3 regions of the Streptomyces sp. NPDC087440 genome follow, and region 3 is predicted to be linked to each of the others. Evidence: riboswitches for the same ligand, from Rfam matches in the RefSeq annotation. Region 3 holds a riboswitch; each other region holds the start of a gene.
The links. Region 3 has a riboswitch for cyclic di-AMP ahead of ACIO3O_RS26735 (M23 family metallopeptidase). Riboswitches for the same ligand answer to the same signal wherever they lie in the genome.
Positions count from the first base shown of each region.

Region 1: it holds a riboswitch for cyclic di-AMP, as region 3 does, so the genes downstream of both, ACIO3O_RS26870 (peptidoglycan DD-metalloendopeptidase family protein) here and ACIO3O_RS26735 (M23 family metallopeptidase) in region 3, are expected to answer to the same signal.
Region 2: it holds a riboswitch for cyclic di-AMP, as region 3 does, so the genes downstream of both, ACIO3O_RS23515 (transglycosylase family protein) here and ACIO3O_RS26735 (M23 family metallopeptidase) in region 3, are expected to answer to the same signal.

Region 1 covers NZ_JBIUXN010000015.1:16,526-24,110, reverse strand. The annotation lists gene ACIO3O_RS26890 (aspartate aminotransferase family protein) at 1-949, shown strand, start outside; gene ACIO3O_RS26885 (helix-turn-helix domain-containing protein) at 1,014-1,622, shown strand; gene ACIO3O_RS26880 (DUF6126 family protein) at 1,624-1,974, shown strand; gene ACIO3O_RS26875 (tyrosine-protein phosphatase) at 1,984-2,784, opposite strand; cyclic di-AMP (ydaO/yuaA leader) riboswitch at 3,096-3,303, shown strand; gene ACIO3O_RS26870 (peptidoglycan DD-metalloendopeptidase family protein) at 3,308-4,327, shown strand; gene ACIO3O_RS26865 (SGNH/GDSL hydrolase family protein) at 4,568-5,359, shown strand; gene ACIO3O_RS26860 (STM4015 family protein) at 5,403-6,353, opposite strand; gene ACIO3O_RS26855 (hypothetical protein) at 6,531-6,857, shown strand; gene ACIO3O_RS26850 (DUF6745 domain-containing protein) at 6,967-7,585, shown strand, end outside.
Region 2 covers NZ_JBIUXN010000012.1:110,146-117,730, reverse strand. The annotation lists gene ACIO3O_RS23540 (glycosyltransferase family 2 protein) at 1-607, shown strand, start outside; gene ACIO3O_RS23535 (SurA N-terminal domain-containing protein) at 669-1,346, shown strand; gene ACIO3O_RS23530 (nucleoside triphosphate pyrophosphohydrolase) at 1,381-2,466, shown strand; gene ACIO3O_RS23525 (cytochrome P450) at 2,499-3,782, shown strand; gene ACIO3O_RS23520 (transglycosylase family protein) at 3,898-5,019, shown strand; cyclic di-AMP (ydaO/yuaA leader) riboswitch at 5,324-5,488, shown strand; gene ACIO3O_RS23515 (transglycosylase family protein) at 5,492-6,178, shown strand; gene eno (phosphopyruvate hydratase) at 6,688-7,585, shown strand, end outside.
Region 3 covers NZ_JBIUXN010000014.1:268,724-276,308, reverse strand. The annotation lists gene trmB (tRNA (guanosine(46)-N7)-methyltransferase TrmB) at 159-1,112, shown strand; gene ACIO3O_RS26745 (PrsW family intramembrane metalloprotease) at 1,183-2,562, shown strand; gene ACIO3O_RS26740 (aldo/keto reductase) at 2,563-3,516, opposite strand; gene ACIO3O_RS26735 (M23 family metallopeptidase) at 3,613-4,935, opposite strand; cyclic di-AMP (ydaO/yuaA leader) riboswitch at 4,947-5,079, opposite strand; gene ACIO3O_RS26730 (PP2C family protein-serine/threonine phosphatase) at 5,266-6,492, opposite strand; tRNA gene ACIO3O_RS26725 (tRNA-Met) at 6,681-6,754, opposite strand; gene ACIO3O_RS26720 (protein kinase) at 6,877-7,585, shown strand, end outside.

The sequences.
Region 1 (7,585 bases), on a different contig from region 3:
GTACTGCGCGCACGCCTTCCACGGGCTCACCACCGGGTCGCTCTCGGTCAACGGGGAGAAGGGCTTCCGGGACGGATTCGCCCCGCTGCTGCCCGACACCGCGATCGGACTCGGTGATCTGGCCGCGCTGGAGAGGGAGTTGAAGCGCGGCGACGTCGCCGGGTTCGTCGTCGAGCCCATCCAGGGCAAGGGGGTGCTGGAGTCCCCGCCGGGATTCCTGCGCGCCGCACAGGAGCTGCTGCACCGGCATAAGGCGCTGCTCATCGCGGACGAGGTGCAGACGGGCCTCGGCCGCACCGGCGACTTCTACGCGTACCAGCACGAGGACGGCGTCGAGCCGGATCTCGTGTGCGTGGCGAAGGCGCTGTCGGGCGGGTACGTGCCCGTCGGTGCGACGCTCGGCAAGGACTGGATCTTCAAGAAGGTGTACTCGTCCATGGACCGGGTGCTGGTCCACTCGGCCAGCTTCGGGTCCAACGCGCAGGCCATGGCGGCCGGGCTCGCCGTGCTCTCCGTGATGGAGGACGAGCAGGTCGTGGCCAACGCGCGGCGCACGGGAGAGCTGCTGACGTCGCGGCTGGCGGCCCTGATCGGGAAGTACGAGCTGCTGCACGACGTGCGGGGGCGCGGCCTCATGATCGGCATCGAGTTCGGACGGCCGTCCTCGCTGAAACTGCGCAGCCGGTGGGCGATGCTCCAGGCGGCCCGCAAGGGACTCTTCGCGCAGATGGTCGTCGTACCGCTGCTCCAGAAGCACCGGATCCTCACCCAGGTGTCCGGCGACCACCTGGAAGTGATCAAGCTGATTCCGCCGCTGACCGTGGGGGAGAAGGAGGTCGACCGGTTCGTGGAGGCCTTCACCGCCGTGATGGACGACGCACACTCCGGCGGTGGCCTGATGTGGGACTTCGGCAGGACACTGGTGAAGCAGGCGGTCGCGAACCGCTGAGCCGTTTTTGCCTCTGGGGTAAGAAGTTTGCCCCAGAGGCAAGCAGTCTGGCTCAATGGACGGCATGACGCCACGCCTCGAAGAGGCGGCCGAAGGCCCCGTGGACCTGCCTTCCGTCGCCCCCCACCTGCGAGAACTCCGCCGCCGCAGCGGTTTCACGCTGGAGGCCGCGGCCCGCCGCGCCGGGCTCTCGCCCGCGCACCTCTCCCGGCTGGAGACCGGGCAGCGCCAGCCCTCGCTGCCGTTGCTGCTCGCGCTGGCCCGCATCTACGGTACGACCGTCTCCGAGGTCCTCGGCGAGACGGCCGCCGACCCGGACGCCGTCGTGCGGGCCGGCGAGATGACCGCCCGCGAGGCCGACGGCTGGACGTACCGCCAGGCCGGGAGCCACGGCCGGGCCATGCAGGCACTGCGGGTCCACGTCCCGCACGCCGCCCAGCAGGAGCTCGTACGGGTCCATCCCGGCGAGGAGTGGCTGTACGTGCTCAAAGGCCGCCTGCGTCTTGTCCTCGGGGAGCGTGTGCACACCCTGGACGAGGGCGACAGCGCCCACTTCGACTCGCTCACCCCGCACCGGATCACCGCGGTGACGCCGGACGGGGCGGAGCTGCTCTTCCTCCACACACTGATGCAGAGCACCGTCGCAGGGCTCTGCCTGCCCCAGGAGTCATGAGATGCCCGAGTTCGCCGCCGCCCAGCCGCAGGGACTCGCCCCGTCGCAGGGGGCCGCTTCGCCGCAGGGTTTCGTCAAGGCTCCCGGGCCCACCCCGGCGCACCAGCTCACCGAGGCGCAGACCGCCGCCATGGACGCCATCGCCCGCGCCGCGGAGGAGGCGGCCCGCGCCGCCCGGCCCGGCTCCGACCGGGGAGCCGAGTGGCAGGACGGTGCGGGCAAGGCAGGTCCGGACGGCTTCGTCGCGGACAAGGCGCCGCACGGGCTGGTGGTGCGGGTCTTTCTCTACATCGTGGTCGGGCACATCATCGCCGCGTTCATCTTCCTGCTCTTCACGATCGGCGACGCCTGACCGCAGGGGCTACTCGGTGAGCCGCTCGCGCAGCGCCTCACGGACCTCGGGGGTCAGCCGCAGGCCCTGCTCCAGGTAGGCGTCCGTGGTGCCCCAGATCTCCTCGATGGTGGCGAAGGCCGCGTCCAGGTACTCGACGCGGGCGTCGAAGAGCGGCGCGAGCAGGCTCATGACCTCGGCGTTCATGGCGTCCGGTGAGGTGCTGGTGCGGCGCACCCGGTAGCGGCGGTGCGGGTCGTTGGACTTCAGGTAGTCCGCCCGGACGGCGTCCGGCTCCACGCCCACGGCCAGCAGCGTCACCGCGATCGCCAGGCCCGCGCGGTCCTTGCCCGCCGCACAGTGCATCAGCGCCGGAACACTGTCCTCGGCCAGGGCGTGCAGCACCCGGCTGTGTTCGGCGGTGCGGTCCTTGATCATGCGGCGGTACGAGTTTGTCATGCGCGCGGCGGCCTTGCCGTCGTCGAGGATCTCGCGCAGCTGGTCGATGTCCCCGTCGCGCACCATCCGCCAGAACTCGGCGCCGTCCGCCGGGTCGCTCAGCGGGATGTTCACGTTCCGTACGCCCGTCAGCTCGACGTCCGGACCCTCCAGCTTCTGGTCCGCCGCATTGCGGAAGTCGAAGATCGTGTGCAGGGCGAGGGAGCCAAAGAACACTGTGTCGGCCTCGGTGGCGTGCGCCAGGTGACCGCTGCGGAAGAGCCGCCCGTACCGCGTCCGCCGCCCGTCGGCGGCGGGCAGCCCGCCCACGTCGCGGAAGTTCCGTACACCTGCGAGATCCGGCTCGGCCGACGGCGATGCCTGCTGCGTCACGAGTGCTCCTCAAGGTCGTTCGCCGGCGCGGGCACGCCGACGAGGGGCACTGGCCGACGATACGACAGAAGCGTCCCGAAATGGGGGCCTCGGGCAACCATCTGGGGCGTACAGGGGTGCGAGTGAGCAGAATCATAGAGAAGGCCGTGACTTCTGCTGCCGAAGCGTCAAACGGCAGGCCAGGGGCGGGAGATGACATCCGGGACGGCTGCGCGCCACCGGGAGAATCGTGGAGAAGACGTGTCCGGGAGAGGGAGAAGGCGGGAACGGCTTGTTCCGGCGGTCTGCACTCGCTTACGGTCACCGTCAATCCGGGTGGACCGCCGAATCCTGCCACCGCTCGGAGTCCGCATCCCATTTCTTCGTGTGGCAGGAGCGGGGGACCCAGGTAGTACGCCGGTACCGGAGGGCACCAGCCCGCCGGAGCGGCTCGGGGTGAAGCAGCGCTCCCAGGGGAGCGAGGCCGGGCATCTCCAGCCCGAACCCGACAGCTCACCTCGCAGGCGCCGGAGAGGAATCCGTCATGCCCGCAAAGGGTAAGCACCGCCGCCCGAAGTCCAGTTCCTCGCTCACCCGGGGCTTCGTCGCCGCCGGTACGGGCGGTGCGGCGCTGGCCCTTCCGCTCATCGGCGCCACGGGGGCGCACGCCGCCGAGAAGGGCGCGGCCCCGGTCGCGCTGCCGCAGGAGGCGCCCCAGGTGCAGCTGCCGCAGCAGCGCACGGCCGCGCCGCAGCAGGCGGCCCCCGCCGCTGTCCCCGCCGCTCCCTCCGCGCCGAAGACCGACACCCGTACGTACTCCGTGGTGTCCGGCGACAGCCTGTCGAAGATCGCGGCGGACCAGGACGTGCGCGGCGGCTGGCAGAAGGTCTACACCGACAACAAGAAGGTCGTCGGCGGGGACCCCTCGCTGATCTACCCCGGCATGAAGCTCACCCTCGGCGGCAAGGCCCCCGCCGCTGAGCAGAAGGCCTCCGCGCCGGTCCCGCAGCAGCAGCGGACCGAGCGTGTGGAGCGTACGGACAAGCGCGCCGAGCAGCGCACGGAGAACCGGGTCGAGCAGCGCTCCGAGAAGCGGACGGAGCGGCGCGCCGAACAGCGTTCCGAGCAGCGCACCGAGCGCAAGCAGCAGTCGCAGCGCTCCGGGTTCAGCGCCCCCGTCCCCTCCGGCGTCTCCACCCCCTACCGCGCCTCGGGCGGCAGCTGGTCCAGCGGTTACCACACCGGTGTCGACTTCCGGGCCTCCTCCGGCACCCCGGTCAAGGCCGTCGCTGCGGGCACCGTGGTCTCCGCCGGCTGGGGCGGCGCGTACGGCAACGAGGTCGTCATCCGGCACAACGACGGCCGCTACTCGCAGTACGCCCACCTCTCCGCACTGGGCGTCCGCTCCGGACAGAGCGTCTCGGGCGGCCAGCAGATCGGCTACTCGGGCTCCACCGGAAACTCCACCGGCCCGCACCTGCACTTCGAGATCCGCACCGGCCCCGGCTACGGCTCGGACATCGACCCGCTGGGCTACCTGCGCAGCAACGGCGTCCCGCTCTAGCCTTCCCGCTCGCGTACGGTCCTCTTCCGTACGGTCGTCCTCACGGTCGTCCTTCGTGCGGCCCGGCCATTCGGCGTACTCGCCCCCGCGCCCCTCCCGGTGCGGGGGCGAGACTCGTCCCAGGAGGCGCCACCTCTGTATTCCGGGTTGGGTGAATCTTGACCGGTGGCATATCTCACCCCCCGTCAACCCCTCCCTACGGTGGCGTAGGTCACTTGCGAAAGTGAAGGATGTATCGACGTGGCAGACGATTCGAGATCATTCAGCGCAGGCACCATCGGGTCGTACGCGGCGATCGGGGACAGCTTCACCGAAGGGGTCGGAGACCCTGGCCCCGGCGGCGCGTTCATCGGGTGGGCCGACCGGCTGGCCGTCCTTCTGGACGACCGGGTACCCGAGCACACCTTCCGATACGCAAACCTCGCCGTACGCGGCAAACTGCTCGACCAGATCGTGGCCGACCAGGTCCCTCGGGCCAAGGAGCTGGCTCCCGACCTGGTCAGTTTCTGTGCGGGCGGCAACGACATCATCCGGCCCGGCACCGACCCCGACGACGTCGCCGAGCGCTTCGAGAAGGCCGTCGCCGACCTCACCTCGGCGGTCGGCACGGTCATGGTGACCACGGGCTTCGACACCCGGGGCATCCCGGTGCTGCGCCATCTGCGCGGCAAGGTCGCCACGTACTCGGCGCACGTGCGGGCCATCGCCGACCGGTACGACTGCCCGGTGCTGGACCTGTGGTCGCTGAGGTCCGTGCAGGACCGGCGCGCCTGGGACTCCGACCGGCTGCACCTCTCTCCCGAGGGGCACACCCGGGTCGCGCTGCGGGCCGGTCAGGTCCTCGGCCTGGAGATCCCGGCCGACCCCGACCAGGCGTGGCCGCCGATGGCACCGCGCGGGCGCCTCGAAGCGCGCCGCGACAACATCGACTGGGCGCGCGAGCACCTGGTGCCGTGGATCGGGCGACGCCTGCGCGGCGAGAGCTCGGGCGACCACGTCGAGGCGAAGCGGCCGGACCTGCTTCCGCTCTGATCCCCGCTGCGGGGTGTGCGGCGGGGCAGCCCGGCCGCCCGCCTCACTCCGACACGGACGTGAACCGGCCCGCAGAGCCCCTGCCGCCCCACGGCGTGTTGCGCTGCGACAGGTCCACGCGCACGCCGTGCGCCGCGATCTCCGCCTGTATTCGCCGCTCCATCTCCGCGGAGAGGAAGTGGTGGTGCAGGTCCAGGCACCGGAGGTGGGTGAGCGGCTGCCCCTCCAGCAGGGCGGCCGCGCCCTCGTCGCCCAGCACGCCGTTGGACAGGTCCAGGGTGTGCAGTCCGGCGACGACGGGGGCGCCCGCGACCGCTTCGGCGATCTCGTTCTGGATCTCGCTGTTGCGCAGGCCCAGGTACGTCAGGCCCGGGAAGCGGGTGCCGTCCAACAGTGGTGCCAGGTCGGAGAGTTCGGCGTCGCCGCCGCAGCCCGATTCGCCGAGCCACAGGTCGAGGTGGGTGAGGGCCGGCAGGGTGCTGGCGGCGATGCCGTTCGCCACCGCCCTGGGCAGGCCGCCCGTCTCCATGGTCAGGCGGCGCAGCTTCTCGTGCGTGACCGGCGGGAACTCCAGCTCGGTGCCGCCGCGTACGCCCAGTTCGACGAGGTCCGGGAAGGCGGAGAGCAGGACCGTCACGTCGGACTGCTCGATGCCGCACATCTCCTCGTCCTCCGGCGTCATGTCGCCGATGAAGACCGCCTCCAGGGTCGTCAGACGGTCCGCCGCAGCCGTGATCAAGGACAGCACGGTGCTGCTGGACTCCGGCCCGAACTCCCCCCACCTGCCGATGACGAGTGCCCGCACCCGGCCGGGATCGACCGCGGCGAGGAACCGGTCGAAGGACTCCATCCAGTCCTCCTCGCCGTCCCACGATTCGACGTGCACACGCCAGGCCACGGTGTCGGCGTCGGGCAGCGCGGCGTCGTCGCCCGGCTCGGGGAAGGTCACGACCGGCAGACCGTGGAACTCCGAGAGGTGGTCAATGCTGTACATGTCCGCGAGCTCCTCACGCCGTACGGCCGACTGATGTGCGAAAAGGTTTACCAAGAGCCACTGACATCGCCGGTCGCCCGGGTTGTTTCCGCAGCTCAGCGGTGATTGTCAGACCCGACCCTTAGCTTTTTGAGGCAAGGCGGTCACAGCGGGTGGCGGCCTGGGAAGGGGAGAGCTGTGTACCGGCAAGGGGACGTTCTGATCGTGCCGCTGGAGGAGACGGCGGTGCCCTCGTACGCCGTGCGGGCACCCGGCGAACCCCGGGACGGCCGGGGCCGGTTGGTGCTGGCCCTCGGCGAGGTCACCGGTCACGCGCACGCGGTGCAGGGTCCCGGCCGACTGGTGCGCGAGGGCGGTCCGTTGGACCCGACGCTGCTCCATCTCCCGGACGGGGGACGGGTCGTGCACGAGGAGCACGCGGTCATACCCCTCCCGAAGGGCTGGTACCGGGTGGTGCGCCAGCGGGAGTACGTGCCGGGAGCGTTCCGTGTCGTCGCCGACTGAACCTGTCGGGCTGACGTGGGGCACGGACCACGGTGAACAGAGCGTTGGGCAACAGGGGACGGGGAGTTCGACCATGCAGGACGTGCGGGACACACAGGACATGTACGACATGCAGGAGCTGACGGCACGGGGCGCGCACGACTGGCGCGACGTGGCCGCCGCCACCGGAGCCGCCGACCGGGCCGCCGCGGAGGAGGGCGTACGGCTCGCCTACCGCTCGGCGGGCCTCGCCGAGCCCGCGCGGATCGTCTGGGCCGACTCGCCCAGGGCCGCCGTCGAGGCCGTCGACAAGCTCGCCGACGCGGGCCGGTCCGTGCGGCACGAGGTCCGCACCGCCCCCTGGGCCGAGGAACGGCGGCGGGCGCACGACGCGTTGGGCCCCGCCGGATGGGCCGGGCTGTGGTCCGCCACCGGGGCACGGCTCTGGGACCCGACCCGGGCGCTCGCCGACCGCATACGCGCCGGGGTCGTCGAGGCCCTGACCGTGCGCCCCGAGGACGCGGCGCACGTGCGGACGGTGCTGCTCGACGCCGTGCTCGGCCAGCACGACGCGGCCTGGCTCTCCGCCTTCGACGGCCGCGGCGAGCGGCTCGCGGGACTCGCCCGGGTCGCCCGCAACGCGGGCTGGTGGTGGCCGTACGAGAACGCCGTGGTGATCAGCGAGCGCCCGGTCGCCCTGCACCGCGACGAGGCCGGACGGCTGGACCGGGGCGACGGCCCCGCCCTGG
Region 2 (7,585 bases), on a different contig from region 3:
CTACTACCGCTTCGTCAATCGACTTGTCGACGTCGAACTCGTCGACGGTGTCGGTGACTTCCGGCTGCTGTCGAGGCGGGCCGTCGACGCGGTCCTGAAACTCACCGAGTACAACCGCTTCTCCAAGGGGATCTTCGCCTGGATCGGATTTCCCACGGCGACCTTCGCCTACGAAAACGCGGTGCGCGAGGAAGGGAGGTCCAAGTGGACTTTCGGCAAACTCCTCAACTATGGCCTCGACGGCGTCATTTCCTTCAACAACAAACCACTCCGCGCCGCCCTCTATCTGGGACTCCTCCTCCTCGCCGTCGCCTTTGCCTACACCGCATGGATCGTCGGTGACGCACTCGTCAACGGCGTGGAAACTCCCGGCTACGTCACCCTCCTCGTCGCCGTCACCGCCCTCTCCGGAGTGCAGATGGTGCTGCTCGGCGTCGTCGGCGAATACGTCGGACGCATCTATTACGAGGCGAAGCGACGCCCCCACTTCCTCGTCGGCGAGACGAACACCGCCCCAAGCCCCGGTCACGGCCTCCCGGCCGCCGCATCCCCACTCGTACGCGACTCGTTGGTCGAACCAGTGGCCCGGACCACTCCGGCTGCCTAACATCAACAACCGCAAGGCTGTTGTGCAACGCCGCACGATCACCGCCCCCGGGAGGCACCCTTTGCACCGCCGTACGCGCACCCGCTCCACGCTCCTCGCCGCCGCCGGTCTGCTCGCCGCAGGCCCTCTCCTCACCGCCTGCGGCAGTCAGTCCCACCCGGGAGCCGCGGCCATCGTCGGCGGCGAGCGCATCGAGGTGTCAGCCCTCCAGGGGCAGTCCAACGCCGTACGGGCCGCGCAGGCGAAGACCCCGCAGGGCAAGGAGGTCATCAGCGGCACCGGCCAGCTCACCCGCGCCGAACTCCAGATCACCCTCTTCCGCCGGGTCGTGGAGCGCGCCGCCGACGACGCGGGCGTCACGGTCAGCCGCAAGGAGATCCAGCAGGCGCGCGCCGCCGCCGTCCAGCAGAAGGGCGGCGAGGAGCGGCTGCGCTCCGACCTGCTCGGCCAGGGGTACGCGCCCGAGCAGATCGACACGGCCGTGCGCCGCGACATCCAGCTCACCAAGCTGGCGGCCCTGAACCAGGCGGACCTCTCCACCAACGAGGGCATGCAGAAGATGACCGCCGTCCTCGCCAAGGCCTCCAAGGCCCTGAAGATCAACGTCAACCCGCGCTTCGGCGCGTGGAACGACGAGCAGATCATGCTGGTCGCGAAGAAGACCCCGTGGATCGTCCAGAAGACCAAGGACAAGGAGGCCCAGGCGGCCGCCGACGCCGGGGCGCAGCAGGTGCCGTAACCCGGAGACAAGGGGGCGCGGGTACGGTCGTGGGGTGACCACAGAAGCACCCCTCGACGCACCCGCCGCCACCCCCGGCCGCATCGTCCTGCTCACCGCCAGCCACCGGGTCGCCCCCGGCCTGCTGTCCTGGCCCGCGTGGCAGACCCTGCGCTCGGCGGACCGGGTGCTGTGCGCGGACGCCGCCCACCCGCAGCTGCCGTATCTGTACGAGGCCGGGGTGAGCGTCGAGCAGTCGGTGCCGGTCGCCGAGGACCTGGTCGCCTACTGCACCGACGGCGGCCGGACCGTCGTCGTCCTCCCCTCCTCCTCCGAGAGCTCCCCCGAGGGTTCCTCCGGGGGCGCCGGCGCGGGCGACGCCCGGCTCACCGACGGCCTGGCCCGCCTCGCGGGCTCGAACCGTGTCCAGATGCCCGACCTGGAACTCCTCCCCGGCTCCTACGACCTCCCCGGCGCCCGCCTCCTCGACCTGGTCCAGGTCATGGACCGCATCCGGCGCGCGTGCCCGTGGTCCTCCCAGCAGACGCACAAGGGGCTCGCCAAGTACGGCATCGAGGAGGCCTACGAACTCGTCGAGGCCATCGAGGCGGGCGACCGCACGGAGCTCCGCGAGGAACTGGGCGACGTCCTCCTCCAGGTCGTCTTCCACGCCCGCATCGCGGAGGACGCGACGGGCGAGGACGCATCGGGCGAGGACGCCTCGGGTGAGGAGGGGGAGGAAGAGGAGGGCCCCTTCTCCATCGACGACGTCGCCGCCACCCTCATCGACAAGCTCATCCACCGCCACCCGCACGTCTTCGGCGACGAGACCGCCGAGACCCCGGCGGACGTGAAGGCCACCTGGCTGCGCACCAAGGCCGTCGAGAAGCAGCGCACCTCGGTGACGGAGGGCATCCCTCTCGGACAGCCCGCGCTCGCCCTCGCGGCCAAGCTCTCCTCCCGGGTCCGCTCGGGCGGCATCGACGCCCCCCTCCCGCCCGGCGACGGCGGCATCGGCTACCAGCTCCTCGCCCTGGCCGCCCGCGCCGAGGCGGACGGCATCGACCCGGAGACCGCCCTGCGCGCCGCCGCACGCGTGTACCGGGACGCGATCCTGGCGGCGGAGGGACAGGCGGGATGAGCACCGTGGCGCAAGGCGGCTAACGTCGACGGGTGAGCACCGCACCCCCCGCCGAACCCGCCCCGGAACTCTTCACCTGGGAGTTCGCCACCGATCCCTACCCGGCCTACGCCTGGCTCCGCGAGCACGCGCCCGTGCACCGCACCCGGCTGCCCAGCGGCGTCGAGGCCTGGCTCGTGACCCGGTACGCCGACGCCAAGCAGGCCCTCGCCGACCAGCGGCTCAGCAAGAACCCGGCGAACCATGCGGGCTCCGCCCACGCGAAGGGCAAGACGGGCATCCCCGGCGAGCGGAGTGCGGATCTGATGACGCACCTGCTCAACATCGACCCCCCGGACCACACCCGGCTGCGCCGCCTGGTGTCCAAGGCGTTCACCCCGCGCACGGTCGCCGAGTTCGCGCCCCGCGTACAGGAGTTGACCGACCGGCTCATCGACAACTTCGCGGGCGAGGGGTCCGCCGACCTCATCCACGAGTTCGCCTTCCCGCTCCCCATCTACGCGATCTGCGACCTGCTGGGCGTGCCCCGCGAGGACCAGGACGACTTCCGGGACTGGGCCGGGATGATGATCCGGCACGGCGGCGGCCCGCGCGGGGGCGTGGCGCGCTCGGTCAAGAAGATGCGCAACTACCTCGCCGAGCTGATCCACCGCAAGCGCGAAGACCTCGGCGACGACCTCATCTCGAACCTCATCCGCGCCAGCGACCACGGCGAGCACCTCACCGAGAACGAGGCTGCCGCGATGGCGTTCATCCTCCTCTTCGCGGGCTTCGAGACGACGGTCAATTTGATTGGAAACGGGGTGTATGCCCTGCTTCGGAACCCCGAGCAACGGGAGAGGCTCCAAGCGGCCCTCGCTGCCGGCGACACCGGCCTCCTCGCCACCGGCGTCGAGGAACTGCTCCGCTACGACGGCCCCGTCGAGCTGGCCACCTGGCGGTACGCCACCGAGGCGCTCACCCTCGGCGGGCAGGAGATCGGGGAGGGGGACCCCGTACTCGTCGTGCTGGCGGCCGCCGACCGCGACCCCGAGCGGTTCCAGCATCCGGACACCCTCGATCTCAGCCGTCGGGACAACCAGCATCTCGGTTACGGGCACGGCATCCACTACTGCCTCGGTGCCCCCCTCGCGCGGCTCGAAGCGCAGACCGCACTCGCGACCCTGCTGACCCGTCTCCCTGACCTGCGACTCGCGGCGGAACCTGCCGATTTGCGCTGGCGCGGCGGCCTCATCATGCGGGGTCTGCGCACGCTTCCGGTGGAGTTCGGAAGTGGTGCGCAGGGCAAGGAAAGTGATGGGGCATCAGAGATGTGACCTTTGCGTGATCTCCGCTGCATCGACTTGTGACGGGTGTTCGACTGCGGCTACGTTCACGGGCGACCCGGCTGCCCAGCCAGAAGCCGAGTCACCGTCAGCGAAAGGCAACCGCATGCGTTCCGGGAACGGTAAACACCGCCGCCCGCGTCAGGCCCCCGCAATCGTCGTCGCGGCCGGGGTCACCGGCTCCGCGCTCGCGATTCCGCTCCTCGGCGCCACCAGCGCCGGTGCGGTCGAGGCAGGCACCTGGGACCGCGTCGCCGAGTGCGAGAGCGGTGGTGCGTGGAGCGCCGACCTGGGCAACGGGTATTACGGCGGGCTCCAGTTCTCCCAGGAGAAGTGGAACCAGTACGGCGGCGGTTCCTACGCCCCGCGCGCCGACCTCGCCAGCCGCTCGCAGCAGATCGAGGTCGCCGAGAAGGTGTTCAAGGCCGAGGGTCCGCAGGCCTGGCCGAGCTGCGCCGTCATATCCGGGCTGGCACCCGGCGGCGGCGGTCACTCCGGTTCCGGTTCGGGCCAGGGAGGGGTGGACGCCGCCGATCCCGGCGTGGACGCGGGCATCGATTCCCGTACGCCCCCCACGCCCCCGGCGGACGCCGCCGAGCCCGACGCGAAGAAGGACACGAAGCGCGACGCCTCGGACGGCACCGAGCCCGCCCAGGGGACCCCGGGCGCCACCCCGGACCCGGGCGCGACCCCCGACGCCGGTACGCCCGCCACCGGCGCCACCGCCTCGGCCGACCCCACCGAGTCCACCCCCGGCTCCAGCGTCTCGCCCAGCACCGGCCCCGACGCCTCCACGAGCCCCACCGCCCCCGACGCCACCGGCACCCCGGACCCGGGCCTCCCCGGCTCCGGCAAGCACCGGGGCGAGCCCGCGCCGGAGAACTCCCTCCCCGTACCGGACAATTCCCCCGATAGGGATGCGATCGAGCGGGACGGCGGGCGGCACGCCTCGCGGGACGGCAGCGCGAAGACGGAGGGCGACGCCCCCGAGCCCGGCACGTACACCGTGCGGCCCGGCGACAACCTCTGGCACATCGCCGACGAGGCGAAGGTCCCCGGCGGCTGGAGCGCCCTCTACGAGGCCAACAAGAAGTCCCTCGGCGCCGACCCGGACCTCATCAAGCCCGGCCAGCACCTGGATCTGAGCGAAGGTCAGGAAGCCGGGCAGAAGCAGCAGGAGAAGCAGGGGAAGGACCCGTCGGAGGGGTCGGAGGACGGCGAAAAGTAGGGGCGGTTGAGGGGCTTGTGTCCGCTTTTGCGCAAGTGAGACATGAGTCTCTTCGCCCCAACTGGCGTGTCCCTCCGGGTGACTCCCGGTAGGCCCCCTCTGACCTGCGTAAACGCAAGTGAGCAGGGGGCAAGTAGGGGGTGGATGTCCCGGATGTGCCTCTTTGAACATCCGGGGCACCTGTGATTACGGTCGTCCTCGCTCGCCACCGGTGAGCACCGGAGCCCGCACGCCGAATCCTGCCGGCGGGCCACCGGAAGCAGTCGTCGCGAAAGCGCCGTAGGCAGGAGCGGGGGACCCAAGGTAAGTGCCGGGCCCGGACGTTGAGAGACGTCGTGGGAACGGCTTGGGGTGAAGCCGCCGAAACGGAAAGCCGCAGCAAGCGTCACGCGGGAATCCGGACCGGAGGCCGGGCGAACTCACAGCCCGAACCCGACAGCTCACCTCGAAGGCGTCGGTGAGGGGTATATCCATGTCGCTTTTCAGCAGCAAGGGCAAGCACCGCCGTCCGTCCAAGGCCACGCGTGCCGCCGCGATCGCGGGCGTCACGGGTGTCGCGGTCGCCGCCCCGCTGATGGGGGCCTCCTCGGCCTCCGCCGCCTCCGTCGACACCTGGGACGCCGTCGCCCAGTGCGAGTCCGGCGGCAACTGGTCCATCAACACGGGCAACGGCTACTACGGCGGCCTGCAGTTCACGAACTCCTCGTGGGCCGCCGCCGGTGGCACCCAGTACGCCTCGCGTGCCGACCTGGCCACCAAGGGCCAGCAGATAGCCACCGCCGAGAAGCTGCTCAAGATCCAGGGCCCCGGCGCCTGGGCCTGCGCGGGCGCCGGCAACCTGAGCAACGACGGTGTCGACCCGGGCGTCAGCACCGGCTCCTCCGCGAAGAAGTCCGCCCCGAAGGCGGAGAAGAAGCGCGAAGAGGCCCCGGCCGCCTCCCGCAGCGAGACCCGCTCGGTGCCGAAGGTAGAGTCGAAGGCCGGTGGCCCGATCAAGAAGGGTGACGGCGAGTACAAGGTGCAGGCGGGCGACACCCTGTCGAAGATCGCCGAGCGCGAGCACGTCAAGGGCGGCTGGCAGCACATCGCAGACCTCAATGAGGACGTCGTCTCCGACGCCGACCTCATTTTCCCGGGTCAGCAGCTCCACCTGAGCTGATCCAGCGGGGACCGACGGCCCACCCCCGTCCGTCCCCGCCCCGCGGGAACCCCGGCGCCCCACCCGCGCCCGGTTCCCGCACCGCGGACTCCCGGCGGCCCACCCCCGCCCGAGTCCGCACCGCGGAGGGGGCGGCTCACCCCCGCCCCCTCCGCACCCCCGACCCCGGCCGGGCGCGACTTCCCCCCGAACGCGTCCCGCCGGGGTCGACCCCTATCCGCAGGCCCCACCCGCAGGCCCTGTGCACAAGGGCTCACCCGTGCGCGTACGCACTCAGGCGTGCATACGGGCCGTACTCGTCGGTGAACAGATCCGTAACGCACGGTGACGTCACCAGGGTCCTTCGTCCTGTATTACAGGCATTCGGGCATCTTTTCGTCCCAGCGTGCGGTCGATCGGCTGGCCGATGCCCCGGAGCCGGTTAGGCTCTTGTCGCAAGGCCGAAAGCGACCCTGCGCCGTGTGCCCCTTCACGGGGCCCGCCACCTTCGCGTCACATCCCATAAGGAGATGCTCGTGCCGTCCATCGACGTCGTCGTAGCCCGGGAAATCCTGGACTCCCGAGGCAACCCCACGGTCGAGGTCGAGGTCGGCCTCGACGACGGCAGCACGGGTCGTGCTGCTGTTCCGTCCGGCGCCTCCACCGGTGCCTTCGAAGCCATCGAGCTTCGCGACGGTGACCCGAACCGCTACCTCGGCAAGGGTGTCGAGAAGGCCGTCCTCGCCGTCATCGAGCAGATCGGCCCGGAGCTCGTCGGCTACGACGCCACCGAGCAGCGCCTGATCGACCAGGCGATGTTCGACCTCGACGCCACCGAGAACAAGGGCTCGCTGGGCGCCAACGCCATCCTGGGTGTCTCCCTGGCCGTCGCGCACGCCGCCTCCGAGGCCTCGGACCTGCCGCTGTTCCGCTACCTCGGTGGCCCGAACGCGCACCTGCTGCCCGTCCCGATGATGAACATCCTCAACGGTGGGTCGCACGCCGACTCCAACGTCGACATCCAGGAGTTCATGATCGCGCCGATCGGCGCCGAGTCCTTCTCCGAGGCCCTGCGCTGGGGCGCCGAGGTCTACCACACCCTCAAGAAGGTGCTGAAGACCAAGGGCCTGTCCACCGGTCTCGGCGACGAGGGCGGCTTCGCCCCGAACCTGGAGTCCAACCGCGCCGCGCTCGACCTCATCGTCGAGGCCATCAAGCAGGCCGGTTACATCCCCGGCGAGCAGATCGCGCTCGCGCTCGACGTCGCCGCCTCCGAGTTCTACAAGGACGGCGTCTACGAGTTCGAGGGCAAGTCCCGCTCGGCCGCCGAGATGACCGAGTACTACGAGGAGCTCGTCTCCGCGTACCCGATGGTCTCCATCGAGGACCCGCTGTACGAGGACGACTGGGCGGGCTGGAAGGTCCTCA
Region 3 (7,585 bases):
GCCCACCACCCAGCCGCGCGGCCGAGCGCTTTAGGTGAAGGGGCGGGGCTGGGGCAGCGCCGCAGGCAACCCCCGTGCCGAGTGCGGCACCGACGGGGCCCCGGGCAAGGTCGCGCGGGCGGCCACGCCGAGGGCGGCTCCGTAGAATCGGAAGCACTGTGTCCGAGAACAGCGAGAACCCCACGATGCCCCAGAGCCCCGAGCCGCAGGCCGAGCAGACCGCCGAGCCGCAGGCCCAGCAGGCCCAGCAGCCCGCCGAAGCCAGTGCCAGTGCCGGCGCCGGCACCCCCGGCCCCTCCCAGGCCGCCGCCGCCCGCCGCGCCGCCGAGCGCGCCGCCGCCGAGGACCGGGCCGAGCGGATGCGTCCGAGGGCGCTCCGCATGTTCCCCGAGGGGACGGGCCCCTCCCCCGACCCCGCCGGTTCGCACTTCGAGCGCCGCATCCGCAGCTTCCAGCCGCGCCGCAGCCGGGTCACCACCGGCCAGGGCGAGGCCCTGAAGAAGTGGTGGCCGACCCGGGGCATCGACATCGACGGGCAGCGCGTCCTGGACCTGGACGCGATGTTCGGCGGGCTCCCGGTCGTCCTGGAGATCGGCTTCGGCATGGGCGAGGCGACCGCGCAGATGGCCGCCGCCGACCCGTCCACCGGCATCCTCGCCGTCGACGTGCACACCCCCGGCCAGGGCAACCTCCTCGGCCTCGCCGAGCGCAACGACCTCTCCAACGTCCGGGTCGCCAACGGCGACGCGATCATCCTGCTCCGCGAGATGCTCGCCCCCGACTCCCTGACGGGCCTGCGCGTCTACTTCCCCGACCCCTGGCCCAAGGCCCGCCACCACAAGCGCCGCCTGATCCAGCCGGAGTTCCTCTCCCTCGCCGCGACCCGGCTCGCCCCCGGCGCCGTGCTGCACTGCGCGACCGACTGGGAGAACTACGCCGAGCAGATGCTCGAAGTCCTCTCCGCGCACCCGGACTTCGAGAACACCCAGGCGGACGGCGGCTACACCCCCCGGCCCGATTTCCGTCCGCTCACCCGCTTCGAGGGCCAGGGCCTGGACAAGGGCCACAAGGTCCACGACCTGATGTTCCGCCGCGTCCCGCACCCGAGTTGACGGACCGCTGACCCCCGGCGACTGTCCGAACACGATCGCGAGTGTCAGTGGCAGTCGTTAGGGTCGTTGGATGTACGAGACGTACGCATCGACTCCGCCGCCCGCGGCCCCGGCCCCCGAGCCGGTGCCCGCGGCGGCCGGTCGTGCCCCCGGTGACGCCCGCAGGCCCGGCCGCCTGCGCAACCTGCGGCACCACGCCTTCTGGCGGAACCGGGCGGTCCGCGCCACCACGCTGATCGTGCTGCTGGCCCTCTCGGGCCTGGTCCTGCTCGCTCTCGTACGGGAACAGACCGGCACCCGGGGCTTCCTGGTGGGCCTGGGTCTCGCCGTCTTCCCGGTGCCGCTGCTGGTGCTCGCGTTCCGCTGGCTGGACCGGGTCGAGCCGGGCCCCTGGCGGAACCTGATCTTCGCGTTCACCTGGGGCTCCTGCGCCGCGGCCCTGGTCGCCATCACCGCGAACAGCTTCGCGGTGCACTGGATAGCCGTGGCCACCGCCGACCCCGACAGTGCGGACACGCTGGGGGCGACGCTGGTGGCCCCGGTCGTCGAGGAGAGCGCGAAGGCGGCGGCGATCCTGCTGATCTTCCTGTTCCGCAGACGGCACTTCACCGGAATCGTGGACGGTGTGGTCTTCGCGGGCTTCACCGCGACCGGCTTCGCCTTCACCGAGAACATCCTCTACCTGGGCAACGCCTTCGGCGAGGACCAGGAGTTCGGCTTCTCGGGGCTGGGGTCGGTGACGGCCGGGACCTTCTTCGTGCGGGTCATCATGTCCCCGTTCGCGCATCCGCTGTTCACGGTGCTCACCGGCATCGGCTTCGGTCTGGTGGCGCTCACCCCGACCCGCCGGATGCGGGGCCGCGCCTGGGTGCGCATCCGCCGCTTCCTGCTCCCGGCGACGGGCCTGCTGCTGGCGATGGGGATGCACGCGCTGTGGAACGGCTCGGCCTCGTTCGGCCCGCTGGCCTTCTACGGGGTGTACGGGCTGGTCATGGTCCCGGTCTTCGCCTTCCTGACCTGGCTGGCGATCTGGACGCGGCAGCGCGAACTGCGGCTGCTCTCCGCCGAGCTGCCCGCGTACGCCGCCGCGGGCTGGCTGGACCCGGCCGAGCCGCTGGCCCTGTCCTCGATGCGGGCCCGCTCGATCGCCCAGGGGCAGGCCGCCCGGGTGCACGGCCCCGGTGCGGCGAAGGCGGTCGCCGAGTACGAGGAGGCGGCGACCGCACTGGCCTTCCTGCGCTACCGGGCCCGGCGCGGGGCGGCCACCCCGGAGCTGGCCGCCGTCTTCCAGGCCCGCGAGCGGGAGCTGCTGCACCGCCTGTGGGAGCGCAAGCGGATCGCGGGCCCGGCGCTGGTGTACGCGGCCCAGATCACCGGCCGCATACGGCTGCTCCCGCCGCCGTACCACCCGGCCTACGCGGCCGCGTACAACCCGTACAAGACCTACTGATCAGGCCGAAGCGACCGTCAGCTTCGACAGCTCGGCGTCGGTGAGCGTCAGGTCCGCCACCGCCAGCAGGGCCGGCAGCTGCTCGACCGTGCGGGCGCTGGCGATCGGGGCGACGACGGTCGGGCGGGACGCCAGCCAGGCCAGGGCGACGGACGCGACCTCGGTGTCGTGCGCCTGCGCCACCTCGTCCAGCGCGGCCAGGACCTTGCGGCCGCGCTCGGTCTGAAGGTGCTTGCCCGCGCCCTCGGCGCGCTGGCTCTGCACGGCCTCGCCGTCGACGCGGTACTTGCCGGTCAGGAAGCCGGAGGCCAGCGCGTAGTACGGGACGGCCGCGAGGCCCGCCTGCGAGGCGACCTCCTGGAGCTCGCCCTCGTAGGTGTCGCGGGAGACCAGGTTGTACTGCGGCTGGAGCGCGCTGTACTTGGCCAGGCCCTCGCGCTCGGCGAAGTCCAGCGACTCCCGCAGCCGGTCGGGGCTGATGTTGGAGGCGGCCACCGCGCGCACCTTCCCGTCCCGTACGAGCTGGTCGAGCGCGCCGACGATCTCCTCGACCGGCACGGTCGGGTCGTCGAAGTGCGTGTAGTAGAGGTCGATGTGGTCGGTGCCCAGGCGGCGCAGCGACTCCTCGGCGGCGGCCTTGATGGTGGTGGCGGACAGGCCCTTGAACGAGGGGTGCGCACCGACCTTGGTGGCGAGGACGACGTCGTCCCGGTTGCCCCGGGCGGCCAGCCACGCGCCGAGGACGGTCTCGGACTCGCCGCCCTCGTTGCCCGGTACCCAGGCCGAGTAGGCGTCGGCGGTGTCCACAAAATTGCCGCCCCCGGCGACATAGGCGTCGAGGACGGCGAAGGACTGGTCGCGGTCGGCGGTCCAGCCGAAGACATTGCCGCCGAGGGCGAGCGGGAACACGTCGAGACCGGAGGTGCCCAGCGGGCGAAGAGGGGAGGAAGTCATGTCGTACGACAACCCCGACGCCCGCCGGACGTATTCCGTGCACCGGCCACGAATCGGCCGGACGGGCCGGACGGTGCGGTCAGAGGGACAGTGCGGTCAGACGGACAGGCCCTTGCCCCGCAGCCAGGCCGCCGGGTCGACGCCGTCGCCGCCGGGGGTGTGGACTTCGAGGTGCAGGTGCGGTCCCGTGACGTTGCCGGTGGCGCCCACGTTGCCGATGGTCTGGCCGGTGGAGACCTCGCCGCCCGCCGCGACGTTCATCTGCGAGAGGTGGCAGTACCAGATCTCGGTGCCGTCGTTCAGCTCCAGCACGATGCGGTAGCCGTACGAACCGGACCAGCCCGCCGACTTGATGGTCCCGCCGTGCACGGCCTTGACCGGCGTGCCCGTCGGGGCGGCGAAGTCGAGACCGGTGTGGTGCCCGGAGGACCACATCGAACCGGCCTGGCCGTAGGTCGAGGTGAGGGTGTACGAGGAGGTGGGCAGCGAGTAGCTCGCGGCCAGCTTGGCGAGGCGCTCGGCCTCCGCCTTGGCCTCGGCGGCGGCCTTCTCCCGGGCCTCCTTCTCCGCCTTCTCCTTCTCGGCCTTCTCCGCCTTGGCGTCGGCGTCCTTCTGTGCCTGCTTCGCCTCGGCCGCCGCGTCCTTCACGGCCTGGTCGCGGGCCTCCTGCCGGGCGGCCTCGTCGGCCACCGAGCGCTGCTGCTCGGCCTGCTGGAGGATGCGGGCGCGCAGGCTCTCCCCGGCGCCGGTGGGCTGCTGCCCGGTCGAGGCGGGGGTGGCGGCGGCGGGGGCCGCGGCGACGACCACGCCCTCGTCGGCGGCGTCCTCCTCGGCCTTCTCCGTACCGGAGTCGGAGAGCAGGGAACCCACGCCCGGCAGCGACTTGGCGTCCGGCAGCGAGTCCGCGAGCGAGTCGAGGGACTCGGATATCTGGTCCGGCAGGGAGATCGACACGGGCGGCTTGTCCTGCGCGGTGGCGATGCCGCCCGCGCCCACGGCCGCGATCACGCCGACACCCAGGACGGTGGAGCTGCGGGCGAGGGAACCGCGCTGCTTGGCGACGCGGTGCTTGCCGCGCAGGGGGGCGACGGAGTCCGCGGTCGGGTTCCACTCGTCGGCGGAGGCCTCGGGGGCGTCCGGGGCGAAGGCTGCGTCCGGGGCGAAAGCCGTGTCCGCGGCGAAGGACCCGTCAGGGGCGTCGAATTCGGCGAAGCCCTCGAAACCGCCGCGCCGCTGCTGCGGAATCTGCGGGATCTGGTGGGTCTGCGTGACCTGCGTGACCTGCGAGACCTGCGGAGCTTCCGGAGCGAGAACGGCGGTGTCCCCGGTGCCGGGTCCCGTCTCGTACTCGTCGCTGGGGACTCCATAAGCCTGGTACGAGAAAGCGGGGGCTGCGGGGGCAGGCCTGTTGGACGCCACGGAGGCGCGCTCCTTTCCTTCCTTCTCGCCTACCGGGTTAGCTGACGGGTTCGGAGCAGGAAGGTCTCCTACGGGCCTGGTGGGCCCGATTCACCCCAAATGGTGGTTCCCCGGTTTCCTCACGGAATTCGGCGCACGCGCACGGCGCCGCCTCTGACGACGGCTGGGACGACCGTGCTGCGTTATCGAACGTTAATAGACACGTGACCGGAATTCCAAGCTGTTCCCGTTGATCCTTAACGCTGTGCAGCCGCCTTTGGCCAAGACATTTCAGCCTATCTGGTGGCGAATTGACGCCGTCTCAGCTGTATCGCCCGTCCCAGGGGCCCTTCACGGCCGCTTCACGATCTCCACCGTCCGCCGCCGCGCCGGCTGCCCCACCCCCGGCCGCGCCACCGCGAGCAGCGCCATGTCGTCGGTCTGCGTGCCGCCGGTGTGCACCCGTACGTCACTGGTCAGCGCGTCCAGTACGGCGTCGGGCCCGGGGAACAGCGAGCGCCGCAGCCGCACCGCCGGATCGTAGAAGGTACCCGCCTCGTCCCGCGCCTCGGACAGCCCGTCGGTGTAGAACACCAGCGTCGAGCCCGGCGGGTACGGAAACTCCCGCGCCCGGTCCGGCCAGTCGCCCAGGTCCCCCATCCCCAGCGGCAGCGCGAACTCCTCCGGCTCCAGCACGTCCAGCTCCCCGTCCGCGTACAGCAGCAGCGGCTCGGGATGCCCCCGGTTCACCAGGCGTACGAGACCCTCGCCGCGCGGGATCTCCGCGAGCACCGCCGTGGTGAACCCCTCCAGCGCGTCCAGCCCGTCCCGCCGGGTGCCCTCCCGCTCCAGCGCCCTCTCCAGGCGCTGCGCGACGCCCTCCAGGCTGCCCTCCGTCTCGGCCGCCTCCCGGAACGCGCCGACCACCACCGCCACCGCCTCGACGGCCTCCAGCCCCTTGCCCCGCACGTCCCCCACCACCAGCCGCACCCCGTACGGCGTGTCCTGCACGGCGAAGAGGTCGCCGCCGATGAACGCGTCGGCCTCGGCCGCCTCGTACCGCGCGGCGATCTCCAGGCCGCCGATGCGGTCCGGCGGGGTGGGCACCACGGCCCGCTGCGCCGCCTCCGCGATGACCCGCACCGAGGCGAGCTGACGCCCGCTGCGCCGTACGACCCGGTTGATCAGGATCGCGAGCACGGACACGGTCAGCACCGTGACCAGCTCCGTCACGCCCACCACGGTCGTCATCACGTCGTCGGCGACCCGCAGCCCGAGGACCGCGAGGACCGAGGCGAACGCCGTCAGTCCGGTGTTGGCCAGCGAGAAGAACGGGGCGGCGACCAGCGGGGCGGCCGCGAAGAGCGGCGAGGAGGTGAAGTCGGAGGGGGTCATCGCGTCGAAGAAGACACCGCCGACGATCATCAGCGCGGGCAGCGCCCGCACGAACCGCCGCGTCTTGCGCCCGCTCTCCCGGGGAGCACCGGATGTTCCGGATGCACCAGGTGCCCCGGGCGTGCTCTCGCCGAGCCCACCGCTCGCGTCGTCGCCACGTCCGTCGCGCCCGTACCCCGCCACCGTCAGCTCTCCTGCCCAGGTCCACACCGGGTGCGGACGGTACCGCTCCCCACCCAGGCTGGCCGGAGCCGCGCCGTACGGCGAATCGGCGTCCGCCATGTGGGGGACATGTGAGGGTTCTCGGGGCGGAAAGGGGAAATGCAGAAGGCCCGGAATTCTTAAGAATTCCGGGCCTTCTGCCTATCCAGTAGCGGGGACAGGATTTGAACCTGCGACCTCTGGGTTATGAGCCCAGCGAGCTACCGAGCTGCTCCACCCCGCGTCGGTAAACACCAGCCTACGCCATCGCGGGCACCCCTCGCGACCACGTTGCCGCGCACCCGCCCCCTACCCTGGTGCCGCACGTGACCGAAGGCGAACAGCGCGACGAAACGGGTGTGACAGGTGGCGGGGGCGAACGGCGCGGATCTGACCGGCGAGGTGCTGGGCGGGCGGTACCGCGTGATCGAGATCATCGGGCGCGGCGGCATGGGCGTGGTCGCCCGGGCCGTGGACCAGCTGCTGAACCGCGAGGTCGCCGTCAAGGTCCTGCGGTCCTACACCGACGCCTCCCCGGCGGAACTGGCCGAGCTGCGCTCCCGGATGCGGCGGGAGGCGCAGGCCGCCGCCCGCATCCACCACCACGGCGTCGTCACCGTGCACGACGTGGTCGAGGAGCAGGGGCTGCCGGTCATCGTCATGGAGCTGGTCGACGGGCCTTCCCTGGACGACGTGCTCACCCAGCGCGGCACGCTCGACCCGCGCGAGGCCGCCGCGATCGGCGCCCGGCTGACGGACGCGCTCGACGCGGCGCACCGCGTCGGGGTGCTGCACCGGGACGTCAAGCCCGGCAACGTCCTGCTGGAGCGCGGCGGCCGGGTCGTCCTCACCGACTTCGGCATCGCCAGCCTGGAGACCCCCGACGACGAGGCCCTGTCCAACCTGACCCAGAGCGGCCAGATCGTCGGCTCCCTCGACTACCTGGCACCGGAGCGCGCCCAGGGCCGGGTGCCGGGCACCGCCTCGGACATCTGGGCGCTCGGCATGACGCTGTACACGGCCGTGGAGGGCGCTTCGCCGTTCCGTCGTACGTCGGTGTGGTCCACCCTCTCCG